One region of the Burkholderia sp. Bp9031 genome, then DNA from elsewhere that is predicted to be linked to it. Evidence: riboswitches for the same ligand, from Rfam matches in the RefSeq annotation. Region 1 holds a riboswitch; the other holds the start of a gene.

What was found. A riboswitch is a leader RNA that binds a small molecule or an ion and turns the genes downstream of it on or off. The one in region 1 is predicted to bind manganese.
Region 2: another riboswitch for manganese. It lies ahead of DIE15_RS17470 (sodium:calcium antiporter); the one in region 1 lies ahead of DIE15_RS19475 (TMEM165/GDT1 family protein).

What each region holds. Positions count from the first base shown of each region.
Region 1 covers NZ_QTPW01000014.1:63,840-79,774, forward strand. The annotation lists gene DIE15_RS19420 (MFS transporter) at 14-1,282, opposite strand; gene DIE15_RS37740 (hypothetical protein) at 1,272-1,397, shown strand; gene DIE15_RS19425 (DUF2968 domain-containing protein) at 1,505-2,152, opposite strand; gene DIE15_RS19430 (gamma-glutamyl-gamma-aminobutyrate hydrolase family protein) at 2,318-3,496, opposite strand; gene DIE15_RS19435 (GntR family transcriptional regulator) at 3,787-4,467, shown strand; gene DIE15_RS19440 (amidase) at 4,475-5,851, shown strand; gene DIE15_RS19445 (disulfide bond formation protein B) at 6,001-6,513, shown strand; gene xdhC (xanthine dehydrogenase accessory protein XdhC) at 7,115-8,119, shown strand; gene DIE15_RS19455 (adenosine deaminase) at 8,138-9,163, shown strand; gene DIE15_RS19460 (hypothetical protein) at 9,335-9,607, shown strand; gene guaD (guanine deaminase) at 9,604-10,920, shown strand; yybP-ykoY riboswitch at 11,017-11,154, shown strand; gene DIE15_RS19475 (TMEM165/GDT1 family protein) at 11,233-11,805, shown strand; gene DIE15_RS19480 (DUF4136 domain-containing protein) at 11,858-12,562, opposite strand; gene pepN (aminopeptidase N) at 12,750-15,443, shown strand; gene DIE15_RS19490 (class 1 fructose-bisphosphatase) at 15,733-15,935, shown strand, end outside.
Region 2 covers NZ_QTPW01000012.1:3,860-19,794, forward strand. The annotation lists gene DIE15_RS17405 (helix-turn-helix domain-containing protein) at 1-86, shown strand, start outside; gene DIE15_RS17410 (2-oxoglutarate dehydrogenase) at 273-701, opposite strand; gene DIE15_RS17415 (S10 family serine carboxypeptidase-like protein) at 746-2,596, opposite strand; gene DIE15_RS17420 (ExeM/NucH family extracellular endonuclease) at 3,414-5,219, opposite strand; gene DIE15_RS17425 (copper resistance D family protein) at 5,430-6,371, opposite strand; gene copC (copper homeostasis periplasmic binding protein CopC) at 6,368-6,748, opposite strand; gene DIE15_RS17435 (copper-binding protein) at 6,769-7,116, opposite strand; gene DIE15_RS17440 (multicopper oxidase family protein) at 7,207-8,502, opposite strand; gene DIE15_RS17445 (TolC family protein) at 8,504-10,090, opposite strand; gene DIE15_RS17450 (hypothetical protein) at 10,087-10,380, opposite strand; gene DIE15_RS17455 (hypothetical protein) at 10,763-11,149, opposite strand; gene DIE15_RS17460 (heavy metal response regulator transcription factor) at 11,428-12,099, shown strand; gene DIE15_RS17465 (heavy metal sensor histidine kinase) at 12,096-13,511, shown strand; yybP-ykoY riboswitch at 13,645-13,820, shown strand; gene DIE15_RS17470 (sodium:calcium antiporter) at 13,903-14,913, shown strand; gene DIE15_RS17475 (glutathione S-transferase C-terminal domain-containing protein) at 14,950-15,588, opposite strand; gene DIE15_RS17480 (helix-turn-helix domain-containing protein) at 15,726-15,935, shown strand, end outside.

The DNA of each region.
Region 1 (15,935 bases):
GGTGCAGGCGGCGTCAGGCCGCCTTGTACTGGTTGCGCGACTCGGGCGTGCGATACAGCACGAGCGTCGCGACCAATCCGCAAATCGCGGCGACACTCAGCCACAGCCCCGGTGCCGCCTTGTTGCCGGTCTGGTGGATCAGCAACGTCGAGATCGCGGGCGTGAAGCCGCCGATCGTCGTCGCGAGGCTGTATGCGAGCGAGAAGCCGGCGGTGCGCACGTCGGCCGACATCACTTCGGTCAGCGCGACGACCATCGCGCCGTTGTGGGAGCCGTACAGGAACGACAGCCACAGCTCGACCGCCAGCAGCCGCAGGAACGACGGTTCCGCCACGAGCCACAGCACGGCCGGGTACGCCGACAGCAGCGTGAGCACCGTGAACGCGATCAGCACCGGGCGGCGGCCGATGCGATCCGACAGCGCGCCGGACAGCGGCAGCCAGACGAGATTGGACAGGCCGACACAGACGGTCACGACGAGCGCGTCGAGCGACGACAGGTGCAGCACTTCCTTGCCGAACGTCGGCGTGTAGGCGGTGATCATGTAGAACGACACCGTCGTCATGATCACCATCCCCATGCCGGTGATCACGACGCTCCAGTTCTCGAGCATCGAACGCATGATCTCGCTCATCGTCGGACGGTGATGCTTCGCGAGGAACTCGTCGGTTTCCTTCAGCGAACGACGGATCAGGAACAGGAACGGTACGATCAGGCAGCCGATCAGGAACGGAATGCGCCAGCCCCACGCGGTCATGTCCTCGACCGGCAGCGCACGGTTCAGCAGCACGCCGACGAACGCGGCGAACACGACGGCCACCTGCTGGCTGCCCGATTGCCACGACGTATAGAACCCCTTGCGACCTTTCGTTGCGATCTCCGACAGGTAGACGGACACGCCGCCCAGCTCGACGCCCGCGGAGAAACCCTGCAGCAACCGGCCGAGCAGCACGAGCACCGACGCGAGCACGCCGAGCGTCGCGTAGCCTGGTATCGCGGCCACCGTGAGCGTGCCGAGCGCCATCAGCCCCAGCGTCAGGATCAGCCCCTTGCGGCGGCCGTGATGGTCGATGTACGCGCCGAGCACGATCGCGCCGACCGGGCGCATCAGGAAGCCCGCGCAAGTCCGTGCGCCCAGCGCCAGGCGGCTTGCGGCCGGCCCGTCGGTCGAGCGCCATGCGTCGCGGACGCCCTCAAGCAATCGGCTCGGCCGCCCGTCGCTTCCGGACGCACCGCGCGACCCGCTCGACGATCCACTCACGCTGATCGCGATGGCCAACACGCTGCAAGCCAATCTCCCCGCACGGTCGGCAAACGTGCCCGCCGCCGGCTTTGACTGGACCGCGCAACTGTCCCAGCGCCGCCTGACCGACGCACCGGACACGCTTGCCCGCTGATGCCTGTCCGCTGACGATTACCCGCTGACGAGCGCCCAACAAAAAACCCGGCAAAGCATGCTTCGCCGAGTTTCGTTCATCCGTCGATCCATCGGATCGACACGTCGTCACTTGTGCGTGGGCAATCCCGTTTCGGCCTGCCGCTCGAGTTGCCGAACCTGCTCCTGCAGATCGCGCAACTGCACCTGCGCGGCCCGCTTCTCGACCTGCAGCGCCTGCGTCTGCTCCTGCGCCGACTTCTGCCGCTGCGCGACCTCCGCCTGCTGGCTGCGCGCGACGCTCAGGTCGGCCTGCAGCTGCTGTGCGCGATTCGCCTGCAGCGCAATCACGCGTTCGAGGAACGTCTTCTGCGCCTGCAGTTCGGTGCGACGGATCTCGACGTCCGCGAACTGCACCGTCTGCAGGACGAAGTTCTCGTACACCATCTCCGCGCGGCTCTTCTCCTGCGACTTGATCACGCGCCACAGATGCTTGTCCTGGAACAGCGCGACGTAATACGTCATCTCGCGCGGATCGAACATCAGGCTCGCGCCGTAGCTGCCGTTGTAGGTGGTGCGCATCTCGACGATTCGCCCGTCGTGCGGCATCTGCGTGAGTTCGGCCACATTGCCTTGCACGGAAGCATCCGTCGCGAATGCAGCGGACGCCGCCTGCGCGGCATCGCCGCGCAGGCTCGTCACCGCGGGGCGCGTACCCGCAACGGGTGTGGTCGCGTCGGCGGACCATGCTGCGCCCGTGCGTGCGCAGGCGGCCATCGCAACGATCCACGTTGCAAAACGTGCGGGAGGCAAAGATCGGAAGACCAACGTCAGACTCCGGCGAACGAATCGGGCGTCGCGATTATGGTCCAAAACGAAACGGCCGCATCTCAAATTTAACGGGATGCGGCCGGCCTTCCTGCGAGGCGATGCAAGCGTCGGCTACAGGCGTGTTTCGCGTGCCGCGCGCAGGAATGCATCGAGCAGCGGTGTGCAGTCGAGCAGTTCCGAGCCGCCCGCGCGATGAAACTCCGGGTGCCACTGCACGCCGACGACGAACGGCGCACGCCGGTAGCGGATGCCCTCGATGATCCCGTCGCCGGCCGACACGGCCTCGATGTTCAGATCGCGGCCGAGATCGCGGATCGCCTGATGGTGGATCGAGTTGACGATCGCTTCGCTGCGCCCGGGGAACATGCTCGCGAGCGTCGACGAGTCGGGGAAGCGGATCGCGTGGCGATGCTGGTCGTAATGCTCGCTCACGTGCGCATTCGCCGTCGGCACGTCGGTCGCGATGTCCTGGTACAGCGACCCGCCGAACGCGACGTTGATCAGCTGGGCGCCGCGGCACACGCCGAGCACCGGCTTGCCGGACTCGACGAATTCGTGGAACAGCTCGAGCTCGTACATGTCGCGCACGCGGTCGCCCGGCCATTCGGGGCGCGCATCCGACGCCGCGTAGGTTTGCGGCGACACGTCGGCGCCGCCTTGCAGCAGCAGGCCGTCGAGATGCTTCGCGTAGTCGCGCAGGCGGATGTTGCTCGGGTGCAGCATGCCCTGATGACCGACGGTCGGAATCATGAACACGAGCACGTCGCGCGACATCACCCAGTGCGCGATCGATTCCTCGAGATACTGCAGCGTCTTGCCACGCAGCCCCTTCGCGCCCGGCTCCGGATGGAAGATGCGCGCCGATACGCCGATGCGCAACGTGCGCTGGGTGATCCGCTGGCCGGCGCGGTCGAACAGCCGACGCGCACGCGCGGCGACGATCCGACCGAACACCGACCACGGCGTGTCGCTTTGTTTCAGGTAAGCCGGCGGCGCATTCTGCGCGCTCGCGGGCGGCGGGCGCGGCGTATCGAAATCGGGTTGCGCGCCGAAGCCCGGCGGCGGTGCGCCGGGTTTCGGCGACGCTACAACACCGTCGACGGCAGCCCCCGGAGCGCCCGGCTCGGACGCGGCCGTGACCGGTGACGCGCCGTCCGCCGCAACATTCTGTGCAGCGGCAGCCCGCGTGGCGGGCGCCTCCGGCGTACGTGCCGGACCGGAACGGGGGGAATCGGAAGAAGCGGAAGAAGTGCCGGGCAGACCGGCCGGGGAAGGCGTGATTTCGCTCATGACGATGGTCTGGTACGTCGCTCGCGCGTATTGGATTGACGAGGATTCATTATGCTTCAGTGCACGATCGCGCGGTAAACCAGCAACATCCTGTCGATATTGTTGCAAGTCGTCGCATGCGGTGCCGGACCCGCCATCGTAACCCCACCGCACTCCGTTTGGCGGCATCGCATCTCGCCCCGGCCAACTGGACATATGTGATATATCACAATAATATTCACGGATTGTCCACGCTCCCCGATCGCCCGCACCATGATCGCGCCCCGCCCGGCCAACGCGCCGCCGCCCGCATGAACGCCCTGACCGACGCCCCCCGCGACCGGCCTGCCGCAGCGGCGCTCAGCCTCGCCGACCGCGCATACGCGCTGATCCAGCGCGACATCATCACGATGCGCCTGAAACCCGGCGCCGCGCTCAACGAAGCCGACCTCGTCGCTCGCACCGGCATCGGCCGCACCCCCGTCCACCAGGCCGTGCATCGGCTGGTGCTCGAAGGGCTGTTGTCCGTGATGCCGCGCAAGGGGCTGCTGGTGCAGCCGCTGTCGCTCGACGACATCGTCGCGGTGATCGACGTGCGGCGCATCAACGAAGCGCACTGCGTCGAACTCGCCGCCCGTCACGCGACGCCCGACGATCTCGCCCGCATCGCCGCGCTGCTCGATGACGGGCAGCCATGCGTCGATACGCACGACGTCGAGGGCATGATGGAACTCGACCGCGCGTTTCATCAGGCGATCGCCGCGGCGGCACGCAATACGGTGCTCGCGGAGATCCTGCGCGCGCTGCACGAGCGCTCGCTGCGCTTCTGGTTCGTCACGCTGTCCGAGCCGCACCACCTGTCCGACGTCCAGCGCGAACACCGCGAACTGTTCGAGCAACTGTCCGCGCGCGACGCCGCCGGCGCGCGCGCGGCCGTCGAACGCCATATCGATTCGTTTCGCGCCACCCTTGTCCAACATCTTCGCCCCTGAGCCGCCCATGACCACTTTCACGCCCTTCCCCCCGCTCGCCCAGCTCGCCGCCGACCTCTCCGCCGGCCGGACCACGAGCCGCGCGCTCGTCGACGTCGCGCTCGAACGGATCGCCGCTCCGTCGGGCCAGGGCGCGGCCGTCTTCACCGAAGTCGACGCCGACAACGCGCGCGCGGCCGCCGATGCACACGATCGCCTGCGCGCCGCGGGCACCGTGCTGTCGCCGCTCGCGGGCATCCCCGTGTCGGTGAAGGACCTGTTCGACGTCGCGGGCCAGGTGACGCGCGCCGGTTCGCGCGTGCTCGACGGCGCGCCGCCAGCGCAGGCCGACGCGGTCGCCGTCGCGCGGCTCAAGCGGGCGGGCGCGGTGCTGGTCGGCCGCACCAACATGAGCGAGTTCGCGTTCTCGGGGCTCGGCCTCAATCCGCACTTCGGCACGCCGCGCTCGCCGTACCGCCGCGACGTACCGGGCGACGCGCGGATTGCCGGCGGCTCGTCGTCCGGTGCGGCCGCGTCCGTCGCCGACGGGATGGCGGCCGTCGCGCTCGGCACCGACACCGGCGGCTCGATCCGGATTCCGGCCGCGCTGTGCGGGCTCACGGGCTTCAAGCCGACCGCAAGCCGGATTCCGACGCAAGGCGGCGTGCCGCTGTCGACGACGCTCGACTCGTTCGGGCCGATCGGCCTGACGGTTGCCTGCTGCGCCCTCGTCGACCGGATGCTCGCGGGCCTCGAGCCGCACGTGCCGGCCATGCGGCCGCTCGAAGGCTTGCGGCTCGGCGTGCTGACCAACTATGTGACGGACGGCGTCGACACGGACGTCGCCGCTGCGCTCGATGCCTCGCTGAAACATCTCGAAGCCGCCGGCGCGATCGTCACGGAAGTGCGCTTCTCCGCGCTCGACCGGCTGCCTGACATCAACCGCTTCGGCTTCTCGCCGATCGAGGCATACGCGTGGCATCGCCCGCTGCTCGCGCAGCACCGCGACCAATACGACCCGCGCGTGCTGTCGCGCATCCTGAAGGGCGAACCGGCGAGCGCGGCCGACTATCTCGACCTGCTCGCGGCCCGCCACGCGATGCTGGACGAAGCGGCGCACACGGTCTGGTCGCGCTTCGACGCGCTCGTCGCACCGACGGTGCCCGTCGTGCCGCCGCGCATCGCCGAACTCGAGGCGGACGACGCCGCATTCACGCGCACCAATGCGCTGATCCTGCGCAACCCGAGCGCCTTCAACTTCCTCGACGCATGTGCGCTGTCGCTGCCGTGCCATCCGCGCGACGCGGCGCCCGTCGGCCTGATGCTCGCGGCCGCGCCGCATCGCGACGATGCGCTGCTCGCGATCGGCCAGGCGGTCGAGGCCGTGCTGAACACGATCCGGTGACCGCACCGGCGCAATGACGGCGGCCGACGAAGCGGACGAAGCGGGTGCGGCGTGGTGCCGCACCCGCGCTGTCAGTTTCGTGCCAGATCGTTCGCGCTAAAATCGCGCGATTGTTTCTCGGACCGACCACCGACAGGAATCCCGCCGACATGAACGACTCCACGCTCGCCCTCCGCCGTGAACGCCGCCTGCTGATGCTGCTCGGCTGGGTATGCATCGCCCTGCTGGCCGGCGCGCTGTACCTGCAATACGTCAAGAACGAGGATCCGTGCCCGCTGTGCATCATCCAGCGCTACTTCTTCGCGGCGATCGGGATCTTCGCGTTCCTGGCCGCCGGGATGCGCAACTGGCGCGGCATCTGGGTGCTCGAGCTGCTGATCGCGATCGCCGCGGCCGGCGGCGTCGGCACCGCCGCGCGGCACCTGTCGATCCAGATGAATCCGGGCTTCAGCTGCGGCTTCGACACGCTGCAGCCGATCGTCGACAGCCTGCCGCCTGCCCAGTGGTTCCCCGGCATGTTCAAGGTCGCCGGCCTGTGCGAGACGGTCTACCCGCCGATCTTCGGCATCCTGCTGCCCGGCTGGGCGCTGATCGGCTTCGCCGTGATCCTGATCGCCGTTGCCTCGAGCGTCTGGCGCCATCGCCGCAAGCTGGCAGGCTAACCCGCCGCGCGGCCCGGCCGACCGGTCGGATCCGCCGATCCTGGTTCGTCCGGCTCCACCCGCAACGTCTCTCGCGGCCGCACCCTGTCGGCCGCGCGTAAACACCTACCCCCGCCGCAGCCCGAATTTCCGGGCGAACGCGCATCGCGCGACATCCGTGCGCACGCCCCGCCGCACAAGCGTTCCGGCCCGATGCGCGCGCATCGGCGCCCCGATCCCGCGCGGCGGGCCTATGATCGACATGATCGCCGTCTGATAGTCCGGATCACCGCCCGGCGATGTTCCCGTCGCCTTGCAGTGCTATCTTCGCGACTGGATGGCGATCTACGTGCGCGAGGCCAGGCGGTCTCACCTCCTGCGTAACGCGCGCCCGATCCGCAATGTCGACTGGATTCATCATGACAACGCAAACCATCCGCATCCGTCACCCTCATGGCGTCCGCGCGCCCCGCGGCGTCGTACGCGCGCGCCTTCGGCGCGCCGCCGCCGCACCGCATCGATCGTGCGGCCGGCCCGTCCCGCTCCCGTCAGTCCTCGTTGCCACCGCGCCCGCCAGCCCGCGCCGCGCGTCGTGCCGCGTCGTCCCGAACGGAGCGTGCTGATGGAAGCCTGGCTCGGCGATCTGCAGCAACTGCTCGCGCACGGCGAAGCGGCCGTGCTCGTGACGGTCGCGCATACCGACGGCTCCGCGCCGCGCGAGGCCGGCACCAAGATGCTCGTCACGCGCGACACGGCCCGCCATACGATCGGCGGCGGTCATCTGGAATGGAAGGCGATCGAGATCGCGCGGCATCTGCTGAAGGACGGTGCGCACGTGCCCCACGCGCGCAGGCTCGAACGGCTCGCGCTCGGCCCGAGCCTCGGCCAGTGCTGCGGCGGCGCGGTCGTGCTCGCGTTCGAGCGGCTCGACGTCGGCGACCTCGGCTGGATCATGTCGCTCGCGAAGCGCGTCGCGGCCGGCGCGGCGACCGTGCGTAGCGTATCATTCGGCCCCGCGCCGGGCGCGCCGCTGCTGAGCGAGCCCGAATCGCCCGCCGCGCGTGCCGATTGCCTGCTGTGGGAAACCGGCGGCGTGTCGCTGATGACCGAAACGATCGCGCCGTATGCATTTCCCGTCATGCTGTTCGGCGCCGGACACATCGGCACCGCACTCGTGAAGGTACTGGCGACGCTGCCGTGCCACGTGCGCTGGATCGACGGACCCGATGCGGGGTTCCCGCCGGCCGAGGCGCTCGCCGGGATCGGCAATCTCGCGATCGACGCGCTCGCCAGCCCGGCAGACGCCGTCGACACGGCGCCGCCGCACGCGTACTTCGTCGTGATGACGCACGACCACACACTCGATTTCGTGCTGGCCGAGCGCATCCTGCGGCGCGGCGATTATGCGTACTTCGGGATGACCGGCTCGCACACCAAGCGCATGCAGTTCGACCACCGCCTGGCAGCGATCGGCATCGACCCGGCCCAGGTCGCGCGGATGCGCTGCCCGATCGGCGTCGAAGGCATCATCGACAAGGCGCCCGAAGTGATCGCGATCTCGGTGGCCGCGCAGTTGCTGCAGGCTGTCGAGGCGAATGCGCCCGCGCAGGCTTCCCCTACCTTCTGACCGACCAAGAACAACGCCATGACCCCGACATTCAAGGACAAGATCGCCCGCGCTCCGAAAGCGGAGCTGCACATCCACATCGAAGGCTCGCTCGAGCCCGAACTGATTTTCGCGCTCGCGCAGCGCAACGGCGTGAAGCTCGCGTACGAGTCGATCGACGCACTGCGCGCCGCGTATGCGTTCACCGACCTGCAGTCGTTCCTCGACATCTACTACGCCGGCGCGAGCGTGCTGCTGACCGAGCAGGATTTCTACGACATGACGGCCGCGTACTGCGAATGCGCGCTCGCCGACAACGTCGTCCACACGGAACTGTTCTTCGATCCGCAGACGCATACCGAACGCGGCGTGCCGATCGAAACGGTGGTGGCCGGCATCGATCGCGCACTCGCCGATGCCGAGCAGCGCGGGCTGTCGAGCAAGCTGATCCTGTGTTTTCTGCGCCACCTGTCCGAGGAAGACGCGCTCGCGACGTTCGAATCCGCGCTGCCGCTGTTCGAACGCTATCGCCATCGGCTGATCGGCGTCGGCCTCGACTCGTCCGAGCTCGGCCATCCGCCGACGAAGTTCGCGCGCGTGTTCGAGAAGGCGCGCGCGCTCGGGCTGAAGCTCGTCGCGCATGCGGGCGAGGAAGGCCCGCCCGCCTATATCTACGAAGCGCTCGACGTGCTGAAGGTCGACCGGATCGACCACGGCGTGCGCAGCATCGAGGACGCGGCGCTCGTCGAACGCCTCGCACGCACGCGCATGGCGCTGACCGTATGCCCGCTGTCGAACCTGAAGCTGTGCGTGTTCGACGACATGACGAAGCACACGCTGAAGGCGCTGCTCGATCGCGGCGTCGCGGTGACGATCAACTCCGACGACCCGGCCTACTTCGGCGGCTACGTCAACGACAACTACTTCGCGACGGTCGACGGGCTGCAGCTGACGGACGCCGAAGTGCACACCGTGATCCGCAACGGCTTCGAGGCGTCGTTCGTCGATGCGGTAGAGCGCGATGCGCTGATCGCGCGTCTCGATTCGTACTGGCAGGCCGCGTGACGGCCGGCATCGAGGTTCGCTAGACAGATGAAACCCCGCAACGACATCCGCTTCGCGACGACCGGTTCGGCCCTGCGCCGCGCCGCCCGTGCACCGTGCGTGCATGCGGGCATGGCATCCATCGCACGCATAGCGACGGCACGCTCCGCCGCCGCGCGCGGACGCCTGTCGTTGCGGCTCGTCGTGCCGTTCGTCGCCGTGCCGGTCGCGATTGCGATTGTCACTGCCATCGCGGCGCTGCCGCCCGGCAGCCGTGTGCCGGTTGCCGCCGCCGCTGCGCTCGTGTGTGCAATCGCAGCCCGCAGCGCGTCAGGCTTCGCGCCCGAGCCATCCGCGTATCGCCGCCGCGTGCGGACACCGGCCACGCCGTCCACCCCGTCGCGCGCCCGGCGCCGACCGTTTTCTTCTGTTCGCCTTACCTTGATGCAGGACCATTCGTCATGACGCAAACCGCTTTCCGTTCCCAGCTGCTGACCTTCAACGGCGACCCGGCGCAGTCGAGCCAGGCCGCAAACTACGAGACCGACGGCCTGCTGATCGTCGACGACGGCAAGGTCGTCGCGGCTGGCCCGCATGCGCGGCTCGCCGCGACGCTCGCGCGCGACGCGGTCGTCCACGACCTGCGCGACAAGCTGATCGTGCCCGGCTTCATCGACACGCACATCCACTATCCGCAGACGGACATGATTGCGTCGCCGGCCCCCGGCCTGCTGCCATGGCTCGACAAGTACACGTTCCCGACCGAGCGCCAGTTCGGCGATCCGGAGCATGCGCGCGAAGTCGCCGACTTCTTCGTCGAAGAGCTGCTCGCGTGCGGCACGACAAGCGCGCTCGTCTACTGCACCGTGCACAAGCAGTCGGCCGACGCGCTGTTCGCGGCGAGCGATGCCCGCGACGTGCGGATGATCGCGGGCAAGGTGCTGATGGACCGCAACTGCCCCGAGTTCCTGCGCGACACCGCGCAATCGGGCTATGACGACAGCGCCGAGCTGATCGACCGCTGGCACGGCAACGGCCGCCAGCTGTACGCGCTCACGCCGCGCTTCGCGCCGACGTCCACCGAGGCCCAGCTCGAGGCATGCGGCGAACTCGCGCGCCGCCATCCGGACGTGTTCGTGCAGAGCCACGTCGCGGAAAACGTCGATGAAGTGAAATGGGTCGCGGAGCTGTTCCCCGGCCACCGCAGCTATCTCGACATCTACGATCGCTACGGGCTGCTGCGTCCGCGCGCGGTGTACGGCCACTGCATCCACCTCGACGACGAGGACCGCCGCCGGATGGCCGAGACGCGCACAGTGGTCGCGCACTGCCCGACGTCGAACTTCTTCCTCGGCAGCGGGCTGTTCGACTTCGACAAGGCTGGCGAATACGACGTGCCTGTCACGCTCGCCACCGACGTCGGCGGCGGCACGTCGTTCTCGATGCTGCAGACGATGAACGAGGCGCACAAGGTCGCGCGGCTGTCGGGCCACCACCTGAGCGCCACGCGGATGTTCTGGCTCGCGACGGCCGGCGCCGCGCAGGCGCTCGATCTCACCGACACGGTCGGCACGCTCGCGCCGCGCACCGAAGCGGACTTCGTCGTGCTCGACCCGCAGGCCACGCCGCTGCTCGCGCGCCGCACGAAGCGCGCGGATTCGCTCGAGGAACTGCTGTTCGCGTTCGCACTGCTCGGCGACGACCGTGCCGTGTATCGCACATACGCGGCCGGCCGGCTCGTGCACGAGCGCGGCGCCGCGCGCCGCGCCGCCGCGTAACTCACGCGCGTTTGCCTCGCCCTGCTCCGGCATGCGCCACGATGCATGCCGGAGCCGCCGAATTCGCGCCGCGCACGGCACACGCCGTGCTAGAATTCGCCGCTCATTGGGGAGTAGCCGCTCCGCTCGATGCCCCGCGCCCCCGGCGCGCATCGTGACGGAGGCGTCCGTCAACAGACTTGGCCGTTCGGCCATGGCGGACGCAGCCACCGAGGCCTGGCGAGACCGATGGTTCACTGCGCGCCGCTTCAGGGCCCGGCGCGCGGCGGATCGTCGCTCGCACGCACAACACCGGCCCGTGGAACCCCATACGTGTCCCAAGCCTTCCTGATCTCCACCGGCGCCGTCGCCCTCGCTGAAATCGGCGACAAGACCCAACTGCTGTCCCTCGTGCTGGCCGCGCGCTATCGCAAGCCCGTGCCGATCATTCTCGGCGTGCTCGTCGCGACGCTGGTGAACCACGGCTTCGCCGGCGCGCTCGGCGAATGGCTCGGCGCGCTTGTCACGCCGTCGATCATGCGCTGGGCGCTCGCGTTCTCGTTCATCGCGATGGGGTTGTGGATCCTCGTGCCGGACAAGCTCGATGCCGACGAAGCCAATACGAACCGCTCGCGGCTCGGCGTGTTCGGCGCGACGCTCGTCGCGTTCTTCCTCGCGGAAATGGGCGACAAGACGCAGATCGCGACCGTCGCGCTCGCCGCGCGCTTCCAGGATTACATCGGCGTGGTGGCCGGCACGACCTTCGGGATGATGCTCGCGAACGTGCCCGCGATCCTGCTGGGCGACCGTTTCGCGCACTGCCTGCCGACGAAGCTGGTCCACGGCATCGCGGCCGTGCTGTTCGTCGTGCTAGGCGCACTGGCGTTGCTCGGCGTCGGGGTCTGACGCACGCCGGCAAGCGGCGCGGCCGGGCGGCCGCGCCAGAGTCGACAGCGCGTTACTTCGCGACCACCGCGCCCGATGCCGGCACGGCCGGCACCGCACGCTCGTTGGCGGCCTGCGGCGCAGCCGGGCCACCGCGCTTGTCGACCGGCAGCCGCACCGTGCGGATCGCGCCGTTCGCCAACGGGAAATCGGCGAGCGCGCTGCGCGCGAGAAACGGCATCGCATACAGCAGCGCACCGTTGTCGCCGGTGGTGCGTGCGGTCACGTTGTAGACCTCCTTGCCGGTGGCACGCTCGGTAATCCGGATGCCGAGCGTGTAGTCGAAGACCTGGTAGGTCTGCGCGACATAGCCGGCCGGCATCGGCCCCCAGGGCCCCCACGGGCCCCACGGCCCGCCCCGCCAGTACGGCCCCGGCCCCATGAACCACGGGTCGTAGTAGACCGGCTGCGGCACCGTCACCAGATCGCTGCCGACCCCGTAGGTCAACCCGACCAGATAGCGCGCCTGCGCGGTCGGCACCTGCCGGAACGCATACGCGGACAACTCGTTCGCGACGATCGGCTCGTAGGTCGACTGCTCGATGCTGTGCTTCTGCGCATCGGTGCGCGTGAAGGCGTAAGTGCGTGTCGCGTCGCTGCCGCTCCAGTCGGAGAAGGCCGTGACCTGCGTCGTCACGTAGCTGGTGCAGCCCGTCAGCAGCGCCACGCACAGCACCGCCGCCCAACCCGCACCGCGTTGAATCCATTCGCGTTTCATGTCGATCCTCGTCGATCCGTCACCCGTTCGTTGCACCGCGCGAACCGCACGGGATGCCGATAATACGCGGACTGCCGCAACCGGTAAAAAGTTCGCCCGGCACGCGGCCGCAAGCCTTTGTACAATGGCCCGGTTCGCCCGGCCCGCGCTGCGGGGCCCGATCCCCACTCCACCGATCTCGACGACCATGTCCGACAACGCCTCCTCCACCGTGATCCGCCGCGCCGACTACACGCCGCCGGCCTTCCTCATCGATTCCGTCGCACTCGAATTCGATCTCGCGCCGGCCCGCACGATCGTCAGGAATACGATGCGCGTGCGCCGCAATCCGGACGCGGCGCCGACCCCGCATCTGGAGCTGATGGGCGAAGCGCTCGAGTTCCTCGACGCGCAGCTCGACGGCGCGCCGTACGGTGCGGTGCGCGCACATGAACACGGGCTGACCGTCGAGAACGTGCCCGACGCATTCGAGCTCACGCTCGAGAGCGCGTGCGCGCCGGACCAGAACACGACGCTGTCCGGCCTGTACGTATCGAGCGGCAACTTCTTCACGCAATGCGAGGCCGAAGGCTTTCGCCGCATCACCTACTTCCTCGACCGCCCCGACGTGATGGCGTCGTACACCGTCACGCTGCGCGCCGACAAGGCCACCTATCCGGTGCTGCTGTCGAACGGCAACCTGGTCGATTCGGGCGAGTTGCCCGACGGCCGCCACTTCGCGAAATGGGAAGATCCGTTCCGCAAGCCGAGCTACCTGTTCGCGCTCGTCGCGGGCAAGCTCGTCGCGATCGAGGAAAAGATCACGTCCGGCTCCGGCAAGGAAAAACTGCTGCAGGTCTGGGTCGAACCGGCCGATCTCGACAAGACCCGTCACGCGATGGATTCGCTGATCCATTCGATCCGCTGGGACGAGAAGCGCTTCGGCCTCGAGCTCGATCTCGACCGCTTCATGATCGTCGCGGTCGGCGACTTCAACATGGGCGCGATGGAGAACAAGGGGCTCAACATCTTCAACACGAAGTACGTGCTGGCGAACCCCGAGACCGCGACCGACACCGACTTCGCGAACATCGAGTCGGTGGTCGGCCACGAGTACTTCCACAACTGGACCGGCAACCGCGTGACCTGCCGCGACTGGTTCCAGCTGAGCCTGAAGGAAGGCCTGACGGTGTTCCGCGACCAGGAATTCTCTGCCGACATGGCCGCGGGCGACGAGGTCGGATCCGCGGCGCGCGCGGTCAAGCGCATCGAAGACGTGCGCGTGCTGCGCCAGTTGCAGTTCGCCGAGGACGCGGGCCCAATGGCGCATCCGGTGCGTCCGGAAAGCTACGTCGAGATCAACAACTTCTACACGATGACCGTCTACGAGAAAGGCTCGGAAGTCGTGCGGATGTACCAGACGCTGTTCGGCCGCGACGGGTTCCGCAACGGGATGGACCTGTACTTCAAGCGCCACGACGGTCACGCGGTGACGTGCGACGACTTCCGCCACGCGATGGCCGACGCGAACGGGCGCGATCTCGCGCAATTCGAGCGCTGGTACAGCCAGGCCGGCACGCCGCGCGTGTCGGTGCGCACCGCCTACGACACGGCCGCGCGCCGCTACACGGTCACGCTCGCGCAGGGCTACGGCGACGCGTCGCCGGCCGCACGCGAGACGCAACAGGGGCCGCTGCTGATCCCGTTCGCGATCGGCCTGATCGGCCGCGACGGCCGTGACCTGCCGTTGCGCCTCGACGGCGAAGCCGCCGCGTCGGGCACGACGCGCGTGCTCGACTTCACCGACACCGAACAGACCTTCACGTTCGTCGACGTGCCGGAACAGCCGCTGCCGTCGCTGCTGCGCAATTTCTCGGCGCCGGTGATCGTCGAGTACGACTACAGCGACAACGATCTCGCGTTCCTGCTCGCGCACGACAGCGACCCGTTCAACCGCTGGGAGGCCGGCCAGCGCCTCGCGACGCGCGCGCTGCTGACGCTTGCCGCGCGCGCCGCCGCGAACGAGCCGCTCACGCTCGGCGAGAACTTCGTCGCCGCGTTCCGCCGCGTGCTGACCGATGAAAACCTGTCGCCCGCGTTCCGCGAACTCGCGCTGACGCTGCCGTCGGAAACCTATCTGGCCGACCAGATGGCGGAAGCCGATCCAGCCGCCGTGCATCGCGCGCGCCAGTTCGTGCGCCGCCAGCTCGCGACCGCGCTGCGCGCCGAGTGGCTCGCCGCGTTCGAGCAGCACCAGACGCCGGGCGCGTACGAGCCGACGCCCGAAGCGTCCGGCCGCCGCGCGCTGAAGAACCTCGCGCTCGCGTATCTCGCCGAACTCGAGGATCCGGCCGACGCCGTGCGCATCGCGACCGCGCAGTACGACGCGGCAAACAACATGACCGATCGCGCTGCCGCGCTCGGTGCCCTGCTGTCCGCCGCGGCCTCGGGCGCGAACGACGCGGCCACGCGCGCACTCGACGACTTCTACCGTCGCTTCGAGAAGGAAGCGCTCGTGATCGACAAGTGGTTCGCGATGCAGGCCGCGCAGCGCGGCTCGTCCGCCCAGCCGACGCTCGCGAAGGTCCGCAAGCTGATGGCTCACCCCGCGTTCAACCTGAAGAACCCGAACCGCGCACGCTCGCTGATCTTCAGCTTCTGCGCGGCGAACCCGGCGCAATTCCATGCGGCGGACGGTTCGGGCTACGCGTTCTGGGCCGAGCAGGTGCTCGCGCTCGATGCGATCAACCCGCAGGTCGCCGCGCGCCTCGCCCGCTCGCTCGAACTGTGGCGCCGCTTCACGCCGGCGCTGCGCGACCGGATGCGCGAAGCGCTCGAGCAGGTCGCGGCCGGCGCGAAATCGCGCGACGTGCGCGAGATCGTCGAGAAGGCGCTCGCGTAAGGTCACGCACGCGATTCGCGTCGCGCCTCCACGCGACTAAGCCGGCGCCGCCCCGTTGCGGCGCCGGCTTTTTTTATCGACTGAAGGTTGGCGGGGTCGGAGCCGGACAACGCGTTCGGGCACGCGGTTTTCCGGCGGCAGCAGGGCCGCTCCGCTCTAAGCCGCTCGCCGGCACCCGGCCGGATCGGCTGCCCGGCCATGTAACGGGACGAAAAAAGGCGGCGGGTCGGCAGGCGCGCCGGGTAAAATTGCGGCAATTCAAGGATTCTTTGGCCTTTCGGAGTCTGTCATGTCCATTGCCCGCCGCACCACGCTGTCCAAGTTCCTGATCGAGCAGCAGCGTGAGACCAACAACCTCCCCGCCGACCTCCGCCTGCTGATCGAAGTCGTCGCTCGCGCGTGCAAGGCGATCAGCTACAACGTGTCGAAGGGCGCGCTCGGCGATGCACTCGGTACCGCCGGCAGCGAGAACGTCCAGGGCGAAGTGCAGAA
Region 2 (15,935 bases), on a different contig from region 1:
TGAGCAGTTTCGCGCAGGACTATCGCGCGATGTTCGGCGAGCTACCGTCGGCGACGGCGAGGCGCTACGCGCACCGGGAAGCCTGAGCGTCGATCGTGCCACGTTGCGTGAGGCACGGCTGCGCGTGATCGGCGTGCGAGCCGAACTTCGCTGCTTCGCTGAAGAAAGCCGCGGCCGAACGTGCGCCGCGGCAGGTTGAAAAACGGGTCGCCGCAGGCGGACGGACGGCACCCGAACGGCACCGTCCGCCTACGCACGATCTCGCTGCACCGTCACTCCTGCTGTTCCTGCTGCGCCTGCACCTGCCGCTGCTGGATGAACTGCCGCACGTCGCTCATCGTCACGCGGCCGGTGTGTTTCGCATCGATCTCGTCGAAGTGCTTCGCGACGAACCCGAGCCCGCTGCTTTGCGCCTGCGCTTTCGTCACGGCCGCGCCGTTGCTCAGCACCGTATTGCCGCCGAGCCGGGCATCGACGCGCTTCTGCGCCTGCTGCTGCAGCGTCGCGCCGGTCGACGGCAGGACCGGCGCCGCGCGAGTCGAAGGAAAGAACGGACCGTCGACGCCGTGTCCGCCGTGCGGCAGCTTCACCGGCGCCACCGCCTGCGGCGGCAATGCGTAGGCGCTGCTCATCACGGCACCGAGGACGATCAACGGAGACATACGCCGCATCAGATTGATTGGAGACATGATCACTCGCATTCAATGGATGAATAGAGGGTTCCTCTTCAAGAGGAATCCGTTGGTTACGGTGCCGCTGCCAGCGTCGTCGCGGCCGTCGCGCCCGGCACGCTGCCGGTCGGCGTGCCGGCCGGATTCTCGTCCGGCCACGGCGGCGGCAGCGTGCGCAGCGTCAGCGCGGTCGGAATCCGCCGGCCCTGATAGAAGATCGTCAGGTCGCGCTTCATCTGCGGACGTGCCACGTCATCCAGATACGTCATGTGTCCGCCCTGGAAGAAGTTCACCTGCAGCTTCGGATTCAGGCCCTTCACCGTCTGCAGCCGCGCGAGCTGCTTCTCCGTGTTGAAGAACGGCGTTGCCAGATCGTGAAGGCCGTTTTCCGCGAGCACGCGAAGCTTCGGATTGAGCTGCAGCGCGCCGAGCAGATCGGGGATCGTGTCGGGCATCGGCTGGCCGTCATGCGAGAAGTCCCACACCTGGATGATGTTGTCGTTCAGCGGCAGGTAGGTCGCGTTCGGCGCGGTGTAGCCGAGGTAGTCGGGCATCTGCGTCGCAAGCGCGTTCGTGAACGGCTGCGAGATCAGGATGTCCGACGGGTCGCCGTCCGTCTGCAGCCGCGGATCGGCGTTCGGCAACGACACGCGTCCGTCGTAGCGGCCGATCGTCGTGCCGGGCAACAGGCTCGTGCCGAACGGGTTCGCGTTGAAGTAGCCGCGCAGCGCCTGCTGCGTGAGGCTCGACGGAATCGACCACAGCTTCAGTGTCGCGTCGCTCGGGAACACCGGCGTACCCAGCGCATCCGGAATGCCGAGCTGGCTCAGCACCCACGATTGCGAGTACTGCTGCAGCTGGCTGTAGATCAACGTCGTGAACAGTTCGGTCTGCAGTGCATACAGATACGGGTTGATCGGCGCCGGCGACACCTGGTTGAAATACGCTGCGACGGCCGCATAGCCGGGCAGGTAGCCGGCCACGGTATCGGTGTCGAGCAGCAGCCCTTCGGTCGACTGCGTGATCGCCACCGCTTCCACCGCATCCGCGAAGTAGTTCAGGATCGACGATTGCAGCACGATCCCGGTCAGGTGCACGCCGGCCGATTCGAGCGCCAGCGCGAGCATGTCGGTACGCGGCGTGCCGTACGATTCGCCGTACAGGTAGATCGGCGACGTGCCACGGCTGTTGACGTTCAGGTAGCGCTGGATGAAGTCGCGCATGATGTCGACGTCCGCATCGGTACCCCAGTACTTCTGGTTGGTGTTCGGCAACACGGCTTCCGACAGCCCGGTTCCCGGCGGGTCGATGAACACGAGGTCGGTCGTGTCGATCAGGCTTTCCGCGTTGTCGACGAGCGGATAGTTCGGCCAGTTGTTGCCGAACAGCGGATCGGGCGTCGCGACGCGCGTCGGCGCGAACGAGCCGAGCCGCAGCCAGATCGACGACGAGCCCGGGCCGCCGTTATAGACGAACGTCACGGGGCGCGGCTTGCCGTTCGTGCTCGGCGCGGTGTACGCGACATAGGACATCGACGCTTCCGCGTTGCCGTTCGCGTCTTGCGCGGTCAGGTGGCCGGTGGTCGTCGTGTAGTTGACCGTCGAGCCGCCGGATTTCCACGGGTAATGCATCACCGCGGCTTTCTCCGACACCTGCGCGGCCGCGAGGCCGTCGGTCGCGTTCATCGAATAAGCGACGGGGTCGACGTAAGGCTGGTTCGCCGCAGGCGTCTGATTGCCAGCCGCCTGTTGCGCGCCGGCCTGCTGGCTGGCGGTGGCCTGCGCGAGGCTCGATGCGCCGACCGACGACGAATCGTCGCCGCCGCAGCTCGCGAGCACCACGGTCAACACGGTCAATGCGCCTAGCCCGGCCAGCCGGCCGCGACGTTCGCGGCGGCTGCCGGTACTGCTCCTGTCTGGTTTCATCTCTGTCCTTTGTGTTGGGTCTGATACCGCTTCACACAGGCCGCCATCGCCGGCGAAAAACGCGCAGGCATACCCGCCACTCGCGTTGCACGATCGGCAGACGGCGGTTGGGGATTGAACTTCTTCGAGAGACTGAACTTGATACAGACACAGCAAACTGCTGGCGGAGAATGATGCGAGAACGCCGCCCCCTTGCAGTTTCGACGACTTATGTATTATCGAAATTTACGACACAACAAAAATAGGTGGTGCTGCGCCGCGTTGTCAAAGATCATTCCGATATTAAAAAATCTCGTATGATGCGAACGGAGATTAGTGTCTGGAATTTGAAAGAAAACCCGGTCGCCCGCGTTTCTGGTGCTGTACCAGTCGTTTCGTATTGAATGGCGTCGCCGTCGTGCCTTTGGCGCGGTTATTTACGGGATTGGGTATCGCGTGGCGAATACCTTCAGACCGACAGGATTTTTCTTTCATTTTTATTATCGATAATCGACTAGTGCGAATCGCTGAATAAAACCCGACATCATCCACAAAATACCGACTCCAGCGATTTACCGGATACTCGACGGCATTATTTACACGGCATCGTAATGGAATCGCATGCCGAGCGACACGCGCATTGATGGGTAATACGCGGGTATTCGCAATGAAGAAACGATCATTCGCGCCGTGCATGCGGGATCGCATCGCGGCAATCGCGAATCGGGCGCGTGATGCGAGGGGAAGGGAGAGACGCACGAGCGGCAGGGCCACCGCTCACGTGCCGACGTGCGGCTGACGCCGCACGCCGTACTTCAAATGCTCGACACCGCGGCAATCAGCGCCCGCCGCCCGGCAGCGCGATATCGACCAGCACCGGATCGTGATCCGACGAGCGATACGCATCCGGCGCGTAGAACGTCTTCTGCTGCTCGGCCGACTTGTACGCGAGCGTGTACTGCAGCGCGAGCGGCTCGTCCGCGTTGATGTGCCATTCGTGCACGGCCTTCACGTGCGATGCGAGCGGCAGCGACGCGAGCGCGTGATCGAGATAGCCGGCTTCGCCGTTGTACACGTAGCTGTACGCGTTGGCGCCGATCCAGCGCGACACGAGGTTGCGGTAGCCGCGCGATTCGAGCAGGCGGATCGGGTCTTCATGCGTGTAGCTGTTGAAGTCGCCGATCAGCAGCGTGCCCTGCCCTGCGACGCCCGTCGGCGTGCCGGCGAGCCAGTCGGCCAGCTTCGCCGCCGCGCGCGTGCGCGTCGGGTTCCAGCAGCCCTGGCCGTCGCCCTGGTCGAGGTCGTCGTTCGCCGCGTCCGGGCAGTTCTTCGACTTCAGGTGGTTGACCGCGATCGTCAGCGCCTGCTTGTTGCCGCCAATGCGGCGGAACGACTGCGCGAGCGGCTGGCGGTTCTTGTCGTCGATCGCGAGCGTCGATGCTCGGCCAACCGGCTCGACCGCGCGGCTGTCGTAGATCATCGCGACCGCGATCGCGTCGCCGCCGAGGCGCGACGTGCCCGGATCGACGACGCGCCAGTTGCTGCCGAGCTTCGCCGCGAGCTGGCGCACCGCGCTCAGTTCGCCGTAGCCGTTGTTCTGGATTTCCATCAGGCCGATCACGTCGGCGTCGAGCGCCTTCAGCGCACTGACGATCTTCGCTTCCTGACGCTGGAATTCTTGGTAGTTCTTCGCGCCGCGATTGTTCGGATCGTCGAAGCCGCCGCCCACGCCGTTGCCGTTGAAGTAGTTGAGGACGTTGAACGACGCGACGCGCAGGTTCGATTTCGGATCGCGTGCCGGTGCGTTGGTGCGCGGGTTCGAGCGCGTGTCGAACGCCGGCGCGGCCGCGCCGGGCAGCGGCTGCACGCGCCATGCGCCGTAGCGCACCTCGAGCACGCCTTCGACGTTGCGCACGGTATAGCCCGCGCGCAGCGTGTTCGCGGCCGACAGCTCCGGCGCCGGATACGGCACGGTCGCCGGGTTCTGCTTGTTCGAGCCGTCGTCGAGGATCAGCCGGTTGCGTGCGTTCGCATCGATCTGCGTCTGCGCCTGCGACGGCGGCACCACGCTCGTCGGCGTGCGCAGGCGGCCGTTGCTCAGCATCACGCTGCCGTAGCGGCCGAGCTCGTAGTTGTCGGTGATGGCGAGCGTCTGCGGCAGGCGCACCAGCATTCCTTCATATGCGGCGAACGTGCCGGGGTTGTCGACCGGCAGCGTGAGCGTCGCCGGCGTGACCGCCTGGCCGTTCGCGCACACCGCGATCGCGCCCGACAGCGTGAGCTGCGTCTGTCCGTATTTCTCCTCGACCTTGCCCGTCACGTGCACGAGATCGCCGGCCTTCGCGCGCACTTTGGGCGCATAGACGAACAGGCCTTCCGACACGCCCGGCTGGTTGCGGCGCTGCGCGTCGGCCTGCTGGACGAAGAAGCCGCCGAAGCCGTCCGTGCCGCCGAAGTCGGCCGTGACGACCGCTTCGATCGACACGTTCTGGCCGGCGAGCGGCGACGGCGCGCCCGGCCCCTGGATGTCGGCGATCGGCGTCGTGCTGCCGCCGCAGTTCGGGCTGACGGAGGCGGCGAAGACCGGTGCGGCAAGCGCAGGCAGCAGCAATAGTGGCGCAAACAGGCGGATTGTCGAGCGCATGGCGGGGAATCCCGGTTGTGAGGGTGGCGAAAGCTTAGCGGCGCTCGATGACAGTTTTTAGTAACCAAAAGACAGATAGATGTAATTTTCTGTGCCGCTCCGCCATGGCGATCGACCGCGCACTTGCGGCCGGCCCCGGAAAGTCATCCGACAAAAATCGCCCCTGTTGCGACGATGTCCCGGTACCGGCTTCGCCCGCGGGCCGCGACACTAAACCGTCCCCGGCAACGCGCTCGACACGAGCAGCGCCGCCGCCATCAGCACGCCGGCGAGCACGACCGCCTCGATCCGCAGCACCGTGCCGAACCGGCGCAACGCGTCGACCGGGATCGCCGCCGCCGGATCCTTCAGCGCGGCCAGCAGCTTCGGCATCCCGAAGAACCGGTTGTGTCCGCCGAGCGCCGCCGCGATCAGCACGAGTGCGAGCTTGAGCAGCAGAATCTGTCCGTACGTCGACATGAACAGGTTGCTCGGCGTATCGACGCCGCGCCACCCGTTGTATGCGCCGGTCGCGAACAGCACGGCGAGCGCGGCCGTCGACGCATCGGAAAGCGACTGCACGAACGACGCACCGGTCGTGCGCTCGCTCGCGGGCATTCCGGCGAATCGCGACATCACGCCGAACGCCGTCACGAGCACGAGGCCGACCCACGCGCTGATCGCCAGCAGATGCAGCCAGTCGACCCACACCGGCACGCTGAACAGCCCCGCGTCGACCGGATGCCCACCATTGCTGCGCGCCAGCGCGACGCACGCGAGCGCGGCCCACATCGCGAACGGAAAGCGCGTATCGGTCGCGCGCCGCAGGAACGACAGCAGCACGACGACGGTCATGAACACGGCGCCGGCCAGCCACGCATGACCGAACCCGGTGCCGGCCAGCATCGAGCGAACGGCCGGCCCCGCGTCGAGCAGCGGCACTTCGCTCATCAACGCGCAGTGCGCCCAGAACGCCGTGATGCTCGCGAGCAGTGACACGACGGACGCAGCGCGCAATGTCGCGACGAGCCGCCGCGCGATGTCGCGCTGCCACGCCGACACGCCCCGTGCGAGCCAGTGGCTGCCGAGCAGCGTGCCGACGATGACGGCGAACCCGGCGTTCTGGATCGCCACCGCCGCCAGCCGCAGCATGCCGACGAAGCCTTCGTTCACCCTTTCACCTTGAACGTATAGGTGCCTTTGGTGCGATGCGCGTCGGCCGTCATCGCCGCCCATTGCACCGTGTACGCGCCCGGCGCGAGCTTCGGCATCGCGACGGTCATCACGCGCGGCGCCGCGGGATCGACCTTCGCGCCGTCGTGCGCGACGGGCTTGCCGTTCGCGTCCGACACCTTCACCGAACTGAACGTCGGTTCGAGGTCTTCGTTGAACGCGAGCCGCAACGTGTCGGGCGCGGTGTCGACCGTGCTGCCGGTCGCGGGCGTCGCGCTTTCCAGCTTGCCGTGCGCCGAGGCGGTCACCGGCGCGGCGGCGATCAGCGCGCCGGCCGCGACGAAGCGGACGAACCGCGTGAGCATCGTGATCTTCATGTGCATGTTCCGCCCCGGCATCACGGCTTGCGCAGCTCGACGACGGTCAACGCGCCGCCCACGTCCTCGGCGACGAAATCGATCTTGTCGCCCGCCTGGACCTGCGACAGCATCGCCGGATCCTTGACCTTGAACACCATCGTCATCGCCTCCATCCCGAGGTTCTCCAGCGGGCCGTGCTTGATCGTCAGCTTGCCCGCGGCCGTGTCGACCTTGCGGATCTCGCCGTGCGACATCGCGCGTGTCGCGGCGGCGCCCTGCTTCGCGTCGCCGCCCATGTCCATGCCGGCCATGTCGCCGGCCGCGTATGAGGCGGCAGAAAACATCAGCGCGCAACCCGTTGCAATTGAAACCAGTTTCTTCTTCATCGTGCGTGCTCCATCCAGAGTGAGTGAAATGAAATCGGCGGCCGCATCGTCACGGCCGCCGCGTGCCGCGTGCCGCCTGCCGCCTGCCGCTCAGCCGTCCGGCAATTCCCCGGTGTATTCGTAGGCGACGGTGCCCTTCGGATGCCGGAACCAGCCCGGGTCGCGATAGTCGTTGCGGCCGAGCCCCTGCCGCACCTTGCAGACCGTGAACATGCCGCCCATCTCCAGCGGCCCGAACGGGCCGGTGCCCGTCATCATCGGCAGCGTGTTGTCGGGCAGCGGCATCTCCATGCCGCCCATCGCGCCGCCGGTGCTGCCCATCGCCATGTAGTCGGGCACGAGCTTGCCGATGCGCGTCGCGAGATCCTTCTGCGGCACGCCGATCAGGTTCGGCACCTGGTGGCCCATCGCATTCATCGTGTGATGCGACTTGTGGCAATGGAACGCCCAGTCGCCGGGGCGATCGGCGGTGAACTCGATCGCGCGCATCTGGCCGACCGCGACGTCGGCCGTCACCTCCGGCCAGCGCGCCGCCGGCGGAATCCAGCCGCCGTCGGTGCCGGCCACCTCGAAGCTGTAGCCGTGCAGGTGGATCGGATGGTTCGTCATCGTCAGGTTGCCGAAACGAATCCGCACGCGGTCGCCCGCACGCACCGGCAGCGGGTCGATACCCGGGAACACGCGCGAGTTGAACGTCCACATGTTGAAGTCCGTCATCTCGTTCACGCGCGGCGTGTAGCTGCCCGGATCGATGTCGTATGCGGCGAGCAGAAAGACGAAGTCGCGATCGACCGGCATCGTCGCACGATCCTTCGGGTGCACGATGAACATGCCCATCATCCCCATCGCCATCTGCACCATCTCGTCGGCGTGCGGGTGATACATGAAGGTGCCGTGCGCCTCCAGCTGGAACTCGTAGACGAAGGTCTTGCCGGGCGGGATATGCGGCTGCGTGAGGCCGCCGACGCCATCCATCCCGTTGGGCAGCCGCAGCCCGTGCCAGTGGATCGTCGTATGCTCGGGCAGCCGGTTCGTCACGAAGATGCGGACCTTGTCACCTTCGACGGCCTCGATCGTCGGGCCCGGCGACTGGCCGTTGTAGCCCCACAGGTTCGCGTTCATCCCCGGCGCCATCTCGCGCACGACGGGCTCGGCCGTCAGGTGGAACTCCTTCCAGCCGTTCTTCATCCGCCACGGCAGCGTCCAGCCGTTCAGCGTCGCGACGGGCGTGTACGGGCGGCCGTTGGGCGGCACGAGCGGCGGCTGCGTGCCGGCCTTCGCCATCGTCGGCGCTTCGGGCAGCGACGCCGCGCCGGCCTTGCTGACCATCGCCGCACCGAGCAGCGCAGCGCCCGAGCCGCTGAGAAATTGTCGACGGGACACCATGTCAATGACCTTCCGGATGCGTTGCGGGCGCCGGTTGCGCCGCGGGTGAGGAAGCCGGCTGCGGCGCAGCGTCGGTCGTGGATGTGGCGGTAGCGTCCGCGCGCTGCGTCTGCTGCGTTGGCTGCGTCTGCTGCGTCGGCTGCGTCTGCTGCGTCTGCTGCGTCTGCTGCGTCTGCTGCGTCTGCTGCGTCTGCTGCGTCTGCTGCGTCGGCTGCGTTGGCTGCGCGGTCGGCAGGCGGCCACCGACGGCCGCCTGCAGATCGGTTTCGGCGAGCCAGTAGTCCTTCAGCGCATCGATGTAGCCGTTGACCGCGCCGACCTGTTCGCGCGCGTCGGCGAGCAGCTCGAACACGCTCGCAAGCATCCCGTTGTAGCGCAGCAGCAGCTCGTCCGAGATCGTCTTGCGCAACGGCACGACTTCGTCGCGATAGTGTTTCGCGACGTCGTAGCTCGTCGTGTACGCCGCGTACGACTCGCGCACTGCCGAGCGTGCGTCGATCGCGGTCTGCGCGAGCCGGTTCGCCGACTGCATGTAGACGGCTTCGGCCCGCGCAACCTTCGCGCCGCCCCAGTCGAACAGCGGAATCTCGACGCTGATCTCGTAGCCGTGCTCGTGGCCCTTGTCGGTCTCGTAGTTGTTCACGTAGCCGAGATCGACCGCGTTGACGAAGCGCGTCGCCTTGCTGAGTCCGAGCGACGACGCGACGCCCTGCGTCTGCAGCTTCGCGGCCTGGATGTCGAGGCGGTTGCGCATCGCGTAGCGTTCGAGGTCGCGCAGATCGGGGCGCGCCTTCGGCAGGTCGGGCAGGCGCTCGGGCAGCGCGTACCGCGTGCGCTCGCCCCACAGCCCCATCGCGCGCGTGAGCTTCTCGCGCGCGGCCACGGCCTGTTGATCAGCCTTCGCCTGCTGGGCAACCGCATCCGCATGGAACGCCTGTTCGCGTGCGTAGTCGAGCCGGCTGAAGTTGCCGGCCTGCCGCATCCGCAGCGCGAGTTCGGCGGCGGCGCTCGCGGCGTCGCGTACTTGCCGCGCATAGTTCGCGGCCTGCTCGGCGGCGACGGCTTCGACATACGCGCGGCGCGCGTCGGCCGCGACCTTCAGCATCGCGTCGGCCGTCTCGAGCTTCGTCTGCTCGAAGCGGCGACGTTCGATGTTCGTCGCGAGCGGCAGTGTCAGCAGCGCGAATACATTGGCCGAGAACGTGCGGCCGAGGCTCAGCTCACCGTCGCCGGCCCGCGTGCGGCTGAACGAGAAGCGCGGGTTCGGCAGCCGGCCGGCCTGCACGAGGTCGGCCTCCGACAGCCCGAGTTCGGCATACGACGCTTGCAGTCCGCGGTTGTTCAGCAGCGCGATCTGCACCGCGTCGTCCATCGACAGCGGTTTCGCGAGCAATTCCTTCGTCCGTGTGTCGACGGCTGCGCGGTCGGCGTCGGTCCTGACGATAACGGCGTCCTTCCCGATGCGTTCGGATGCGGTGGACGACACGGCATCGAAGCCGCCGTCCTTCGAGAACGTCGTGCAGCCGGCGAGGAAGGCCAGCACGAGCGCGGTCGCGCCGACGCGCGGTGAAATCGCAAATCCCGTCATTGCGCGGCCCCTCCGTGCATCGAATGGGCTGCGCTGCCCACCGCGTTTCCGGGCTTTGCGTGCCCGGTCGCGTGCCCTTTCGCGGGCCGCTCCATCACGTCACGGTTCAGTTGCTTCCAGCCCGGGCCTGCATCGTCCCGATACGGCACGTAGCCGTCGAACGCGGACGTCGCAGTGACGTCCGGCACCGACGCGGCGGCATCGGCCGGATCGGGCAAGACGGTTTGCGCAGGCGCGAGCGGCGGCACGAGTGCCGCCGCGCCAAGCAGCGCCGCAATGATCAATCGCATGGGTGTTTCTCGTCGTGAGTCGTGAGTCGTGTGACGGGCGTCGAAGGGTCGTCGGCACGGTGTGCGGATCGCGGCCGCCGGCCGCGGGCAGGGACTAGGGCCTGTTCACGCTAATAACGGGCTTGCGCTGGCCCCCAGAAGGGCCGAGCGCAAGGAATGCGGGGAAGCGAATACTCGACGTATTCGCGAGGCGCATGACGCGGCGATCGGCCCTTCTGGGGGCCAGCCCCACGAATGATTTTTCCAAACGGGGGAACGTGCCTTTCCGCCCGCATTGCGGCGTCGTTCGTCGTTGCAATAGCTACGGCTATTGCGCCTCCTCTCTCCTTGCCTTGCGGGCGGAAAGGCACGTTCGCAAGCCCGTTATTAGCGTGAACAGGCCCTAGACGGGATTCCGGCGCGGCGGCCGGTCGATGCCGCCGGTGAGGAACGACACGACGATCGACGAAGGCCGGGACGAGGCGGCCGCGATACCGACGCCGGTCGGAACGGACACCGCCGGCACCTCCGACATGCCGGTGCCGAAGCAGCAGGCCCCGCACGCCGAACAAGAAGACGCATGCCGTGCGCGGTCATCCTGTGCATGCCCGCCGCCGTGCGCGCCGGACATCGCGTGCGACGCGGCCGCGTCATGAGCGCTCACCCCGTTCCCCGCATGCGGCGCCGCAACGACAACGCCCGCGCACTGCATCGACACGGTCGCGAACGACTGGATCGGCAGGCTCAGCGCCAGCAACACGACGAGGATGAATTTGCGCCAGTACGACATGGAGGTGGAATCAGGCAGGCTACGACCGGATGAACGGGAGCAACGCCGAGACGGCGCGCTCCGGACACAAGACGGCCGCAGCTTATCGCCGTCGGCGTGACGACGACATGGCCGAAACATGACCGGATTTTCATCGAACGCGGGCGCGGCATCGCAAGCATGCTCGATGACAATTCCGTCATCCACCGGTCATCTTTCCCGCACGGGCAGCGCCGTAAGCTCACGCGTTACACTGACCGGCTGGAACCACGGATGAATCACGGACAGCCTGCTCCACCATGCGGATACTGATAGTCGAAGACGAACCCAAGATGGCGTCGTACCTCCGCAAGGGGCTGACGGAGGCGAGCTACACGGTCGACGTGGCCGAGAACGGCACGGACGGGCTGTTCCTCGCGCTGCACGAGGATTTCGATCTCGTCGTGCTCGACGTGATGCTGCCGGAGCTGGACGGCTTCGAGGTGCTCCGGCGGCTGCGCGCGCAGAAGCAGACGCCCGTGCTGCTGCTCACGGCCCGCGAGGCGATCGAGGACAAGGTCACGGGGCTCGAACTGGGCGCCGACGACTACCTGCTCAAGCCGTTCGCGTACGCGGAGTTCCTCGCGCGCATCCGTTCGTTGCTGCGGCGCGCGCCGCGCAATGCGCGCGACATCCTGCACGTCGCCGATCTCGAGGTCGATCTGATCAAGCGCCGCGTACGGCGCGCCGACAACCGCATCGACCTGACCGCGCAGGAATTCGCGCTGCTGCAGCTGCTCGCGGAGCGCGAGGGCGAGGTGCTCACTCGCACTTTCATCACGTCGCAGATCTGGGACATGAATTTCGACAGTGACACGAACGTCGTCGATGCGGCGATCAAGCGCCTGCGCGCGAAGATCGACAACGCGTACGAGAAGAAGCTGATCCACACGATACGCGGGATGGGCTACGTGCTCGAGGATCGCGCGTGACCGGCGGCCCGGCACCGTATTCGCTGCTCCGGCGCCTGACGCTCGCGTTCGCCGCCGTCGCCGCGCTCGTATTCGCGCTGACCGGCGCATACCTGTATCGCTCGCTGTCCGCCGAGCTGACCCGGCGTGACGACATCGAGATCGCCGGCAAGCTCAACCAGTTCCTGCAGCTCGCGCACGCGAGCGGCTCGACGGCCGCATTGCGCGCCGATCCGGCCGTCTTCCACGAAGTGCTGCTGTCGCATCCGGGCGTCTACCTCGGCATCTACGACGGCGCGAACCGCCCGCTCGTCGAACACACCGACGAAGCCGGCAACACGCTCGCATCGGTGATCGCGCGGCCGCAGCCGGCCGCAAAAGCGGGCGCGGCCGCCAGCCCGTTCACCTGCTCGCCGCCCGGCATCGGCGCGTCGCGCTGCGTGCGCGCGCGCGCCACGCTGCCGTCGGGCGAAACCATCCAGGTTGCGCTGGCGCGTACGGCGACCGATCGCCAGTCGCTGCTGGAAAGCTACCGGGTCGACATCTGGCTCGCGGCCGCGCTCGGCGCGCTGCTGGTCGGCGCGCTCGGCTACGCGGTCGCATCGCGCGGCCTGCGCCCGGTCGAGAGCCTCGGCCGGCAGACGTCGCGCATCGAGGCGCACAACCTGAACGCGCGCCTCGATGCACGCGGCGGCCCGGTCGAACTGCGCGAGCTCGCCACGTCGGTCAACCGGATGCTCGACCGGCTCGAGCGCGCGTTCGTGCGGTTGTCGCAGTTCTCGTCCGACCTCGCACACGACATGCGCACGCCGCTCGCGAACGTGATCAGCGCGTCGCAGGTCACGCTGTCGCGTGCCCGCACCACCGAGGAATACGAAGCGCTGATCGATTCGAACATCGAGGAATGCGAGCGGCTGCAGCGGATGATCGAGAACATGCTGTTTCTTGCGCGCACGGACAATGCGCGACAGCACCTGAAGACCGTCGAACTCGACGCGGGCAACGAACTGCGCCGGCTCGCGTCGTATTTCCAGGCGCTGGCGGACGAAGCCGGCGTGCACCTCGACGTGCGGGGCGAAGCGCCGGTCGTCGCGGACGCGACGCTGTTTCGGCGCGCCGTAAGCAACCTCGCGTCGAACGCGCTCGAACACGCGGAATCCGGGTCGACGGTCGAGCTGGCCGTATCGACGCGGCCCGGGTACGCGGTCGTCGAAGTCACGAACCGCGGCGCGGCGATTCCGCCCGAGCAGATCGAGCGGATCTTCGAGCGCTTCTACCGGATCGATTCGTCGCGGCACGGCGCGGCGCGCAACGCCGGGCTCGGGCTCGCAATCGTCAAGTCGATCGTCGAACTGCACCGCGGCAAGGTCGAGGTCGCGAGCCGCGACGGGCGCACGACGTTCGCGCTGTATTTCCCGGCCCGGGCTTCATGACCCAAGCGTGACACGCGCGCACGCCGATTGCTTCCCCGTACGCCATGCGCATCCGCTGTCACGCGACTTACCGTCCCGAATGAAAGGGGGTGACCGCCCAATCTTGCCGAAAGCGGCCGGCTCGGCTAGACTGCCTTTCGTCTTTGGGGAGTAGCCTGCTTTCCTTCCCCGGAAAGCGAACGCGTCAACACACTCGGCCTGCGGCCGTGGCGCGTTCGGCCGAATCGGTCTGGCGAGACCATCGACGCATCGCGTCGGTCCTGGTCGGACGTCGGCAGATGCGTCATGGTTCGTCCACGTCCGACCACGGAGTCCCCATGTTCCTCCTTGCCTTCCCTTCACATTTCGTGAGTTCCACGACCGTCCGCATGCCTGCCTGCGGAGGTGCCGCATGACGTCGATGCTCGTCGAACTGGCGTTCATGCTGATCGTCATCCTGGTCGCCGCCGAACTCTTCACGAATGCGCTCGAACATCTCGGCGAACGGCTGAAGATTTCCGAGGGCGTCACCGGTTCGCTGTTCGCGGCCGTCGGCACCGCGCTGCCCGAAACGATGGTGCCGCTGCTCGCGCTCGCGGGCGGCACGTCGAACGCGGCCGTCAACGAGGAAATCGGCGTCGGCGCGATTCTCGGCGCGCCGCTGATGCTCGCGACGCTGACGACTTTCCTGATGACGCTCGCCGTGATCCGCTCGCGCGGCCTGACCGGCACGATCGCGCCTGAGCGGACCGGCTTCGTGCGCGACCTGAACTACTTCATCGCCGCGTTCGCGCTCGCCACCGTCGCGATGTTCATCCCGCATCACGTGTGGGCCGTCCGCGCGCTGCTCGCCGTCATGCTGGTCGGGATCTACGTGATGTACGTGGTAATGACGTTCCGCGCATCGATGCAGCTCGTCGATGCCGGGCACGGCACCGAAGCGCCGCACGCGATGTTCCTGTCGCGCGTCGGGCTGCCGACCAACCTCGCGACCATCGCGCTGCAACTCGCGCTCGGCGTCGCGCTGCTCGTCGGCGGTGCGAAGGGCTTCATTCATGGCGTCGAGGGCGTGTCGCACCTGCTCGGCATTTCCGCGTTGCTGCTGTCGCTGATCATCGTACCGATTGCGACGGAGCTACCGGAGAAGGTCAACAGCGTGCTGTGGATCCGCCGCAAGAAGGACACGCTCGCATTCGGCAACATCACCGGCGCGATGGTGTTCCAGGGCACGCTGCTGCCGGCGATCGGCATCATGCTGACGCCGTGGGAGCCGCGCCCCGAAGTGCTGACCGGTGTAGTCATCACGCTCGCGGCGGCGGTCTGGCTGCGCGTCAATGCTCGTGCGCGCGGGCTCGCGATCTGGGCGCTGCTGGCGAATGGGGCCGGTTACGTCGGTTACCTGTTCGTGACACTGACGCGCTGAGTGCGCCGACCGCGCCGGGCTCCCCGCGCGCGTCGATCAGGACGCGTTCGGCCGCGCGTCGGCCTGCAGCACCTGCTGCACGGCCGGCCGCGCCCGCACCCGCTCGTACCACGCACGCAGGTTCGCATGCCGGCTCAGGTCGATGTCCGCGTTGTACACCGAGCGCATCCATTCGGCCTTGCCCCAGCCCGTGAGCGCGAACAAGTACGCATCGGCGATCGTGAACGTGTCGCCCGTCAAATACGTATTGCCGTCGAGCTGCCGGTCGATCCATGCGAAGCGGCTGTCGAGCTTCTGCCGCACCGGGTCGACATATTTCCCCGCCTGCACCGCGTACAGCAGCGGAATGAAGCCCTTGTGAATCTCGGTGCCGAGGAAGTTCAGCCATTCCATCAGCCGGTAGCGGGCGAGCGTGCCGTATGCGGGCGCGAGCCCCGCTTCCGGGCGCCGGTCCGCGAGATACTGCGCGATCACCGGTCCTTCGCGCAGCGTCGTACCGTCGTCGAGTTCGAGCAGCGGCACGTAGCCAAGCTCGGTGACGTCGTAGTAATCGCGGCCGTCGTCGATTCGATGCTTGCGCGCATCGACCGCGACGATCTGCGCATCGATGCCCGCTTCGTGCAGCACGATGCGGATTGCCTGCGAACAGCTGCCGGGAGCGTGATAGAGCTTCATGCGTTTCCTTCTTTGAATGATCCGTATATCGATTCGCCGCGACGCGGGCGCTAATATCTCGCATCGGCGCCGCGCCGGGAAGACGGCAGTCGTTTGTGCCGTAGTCACAAAAAAGTTACCGACCCAGAGCCAGCAGCATGAAAACGAGTGCGACAGGATGTTCCGTGGAAGAAGCGATGCGCATGCTCGGCGGCCGCTGGCGGCTGCTGCTCGTGTCGTACCTGCTCGACGGGCCGAAACGCTTCAGCGACCTGCGCCGCGACATGCCGGGCATCTCGCAGCGGATGCTGACGCTCGATCTGCGCGCGCTCGAGGACGCCGGCTTCGTGCGGCGCACCGTGTATCCG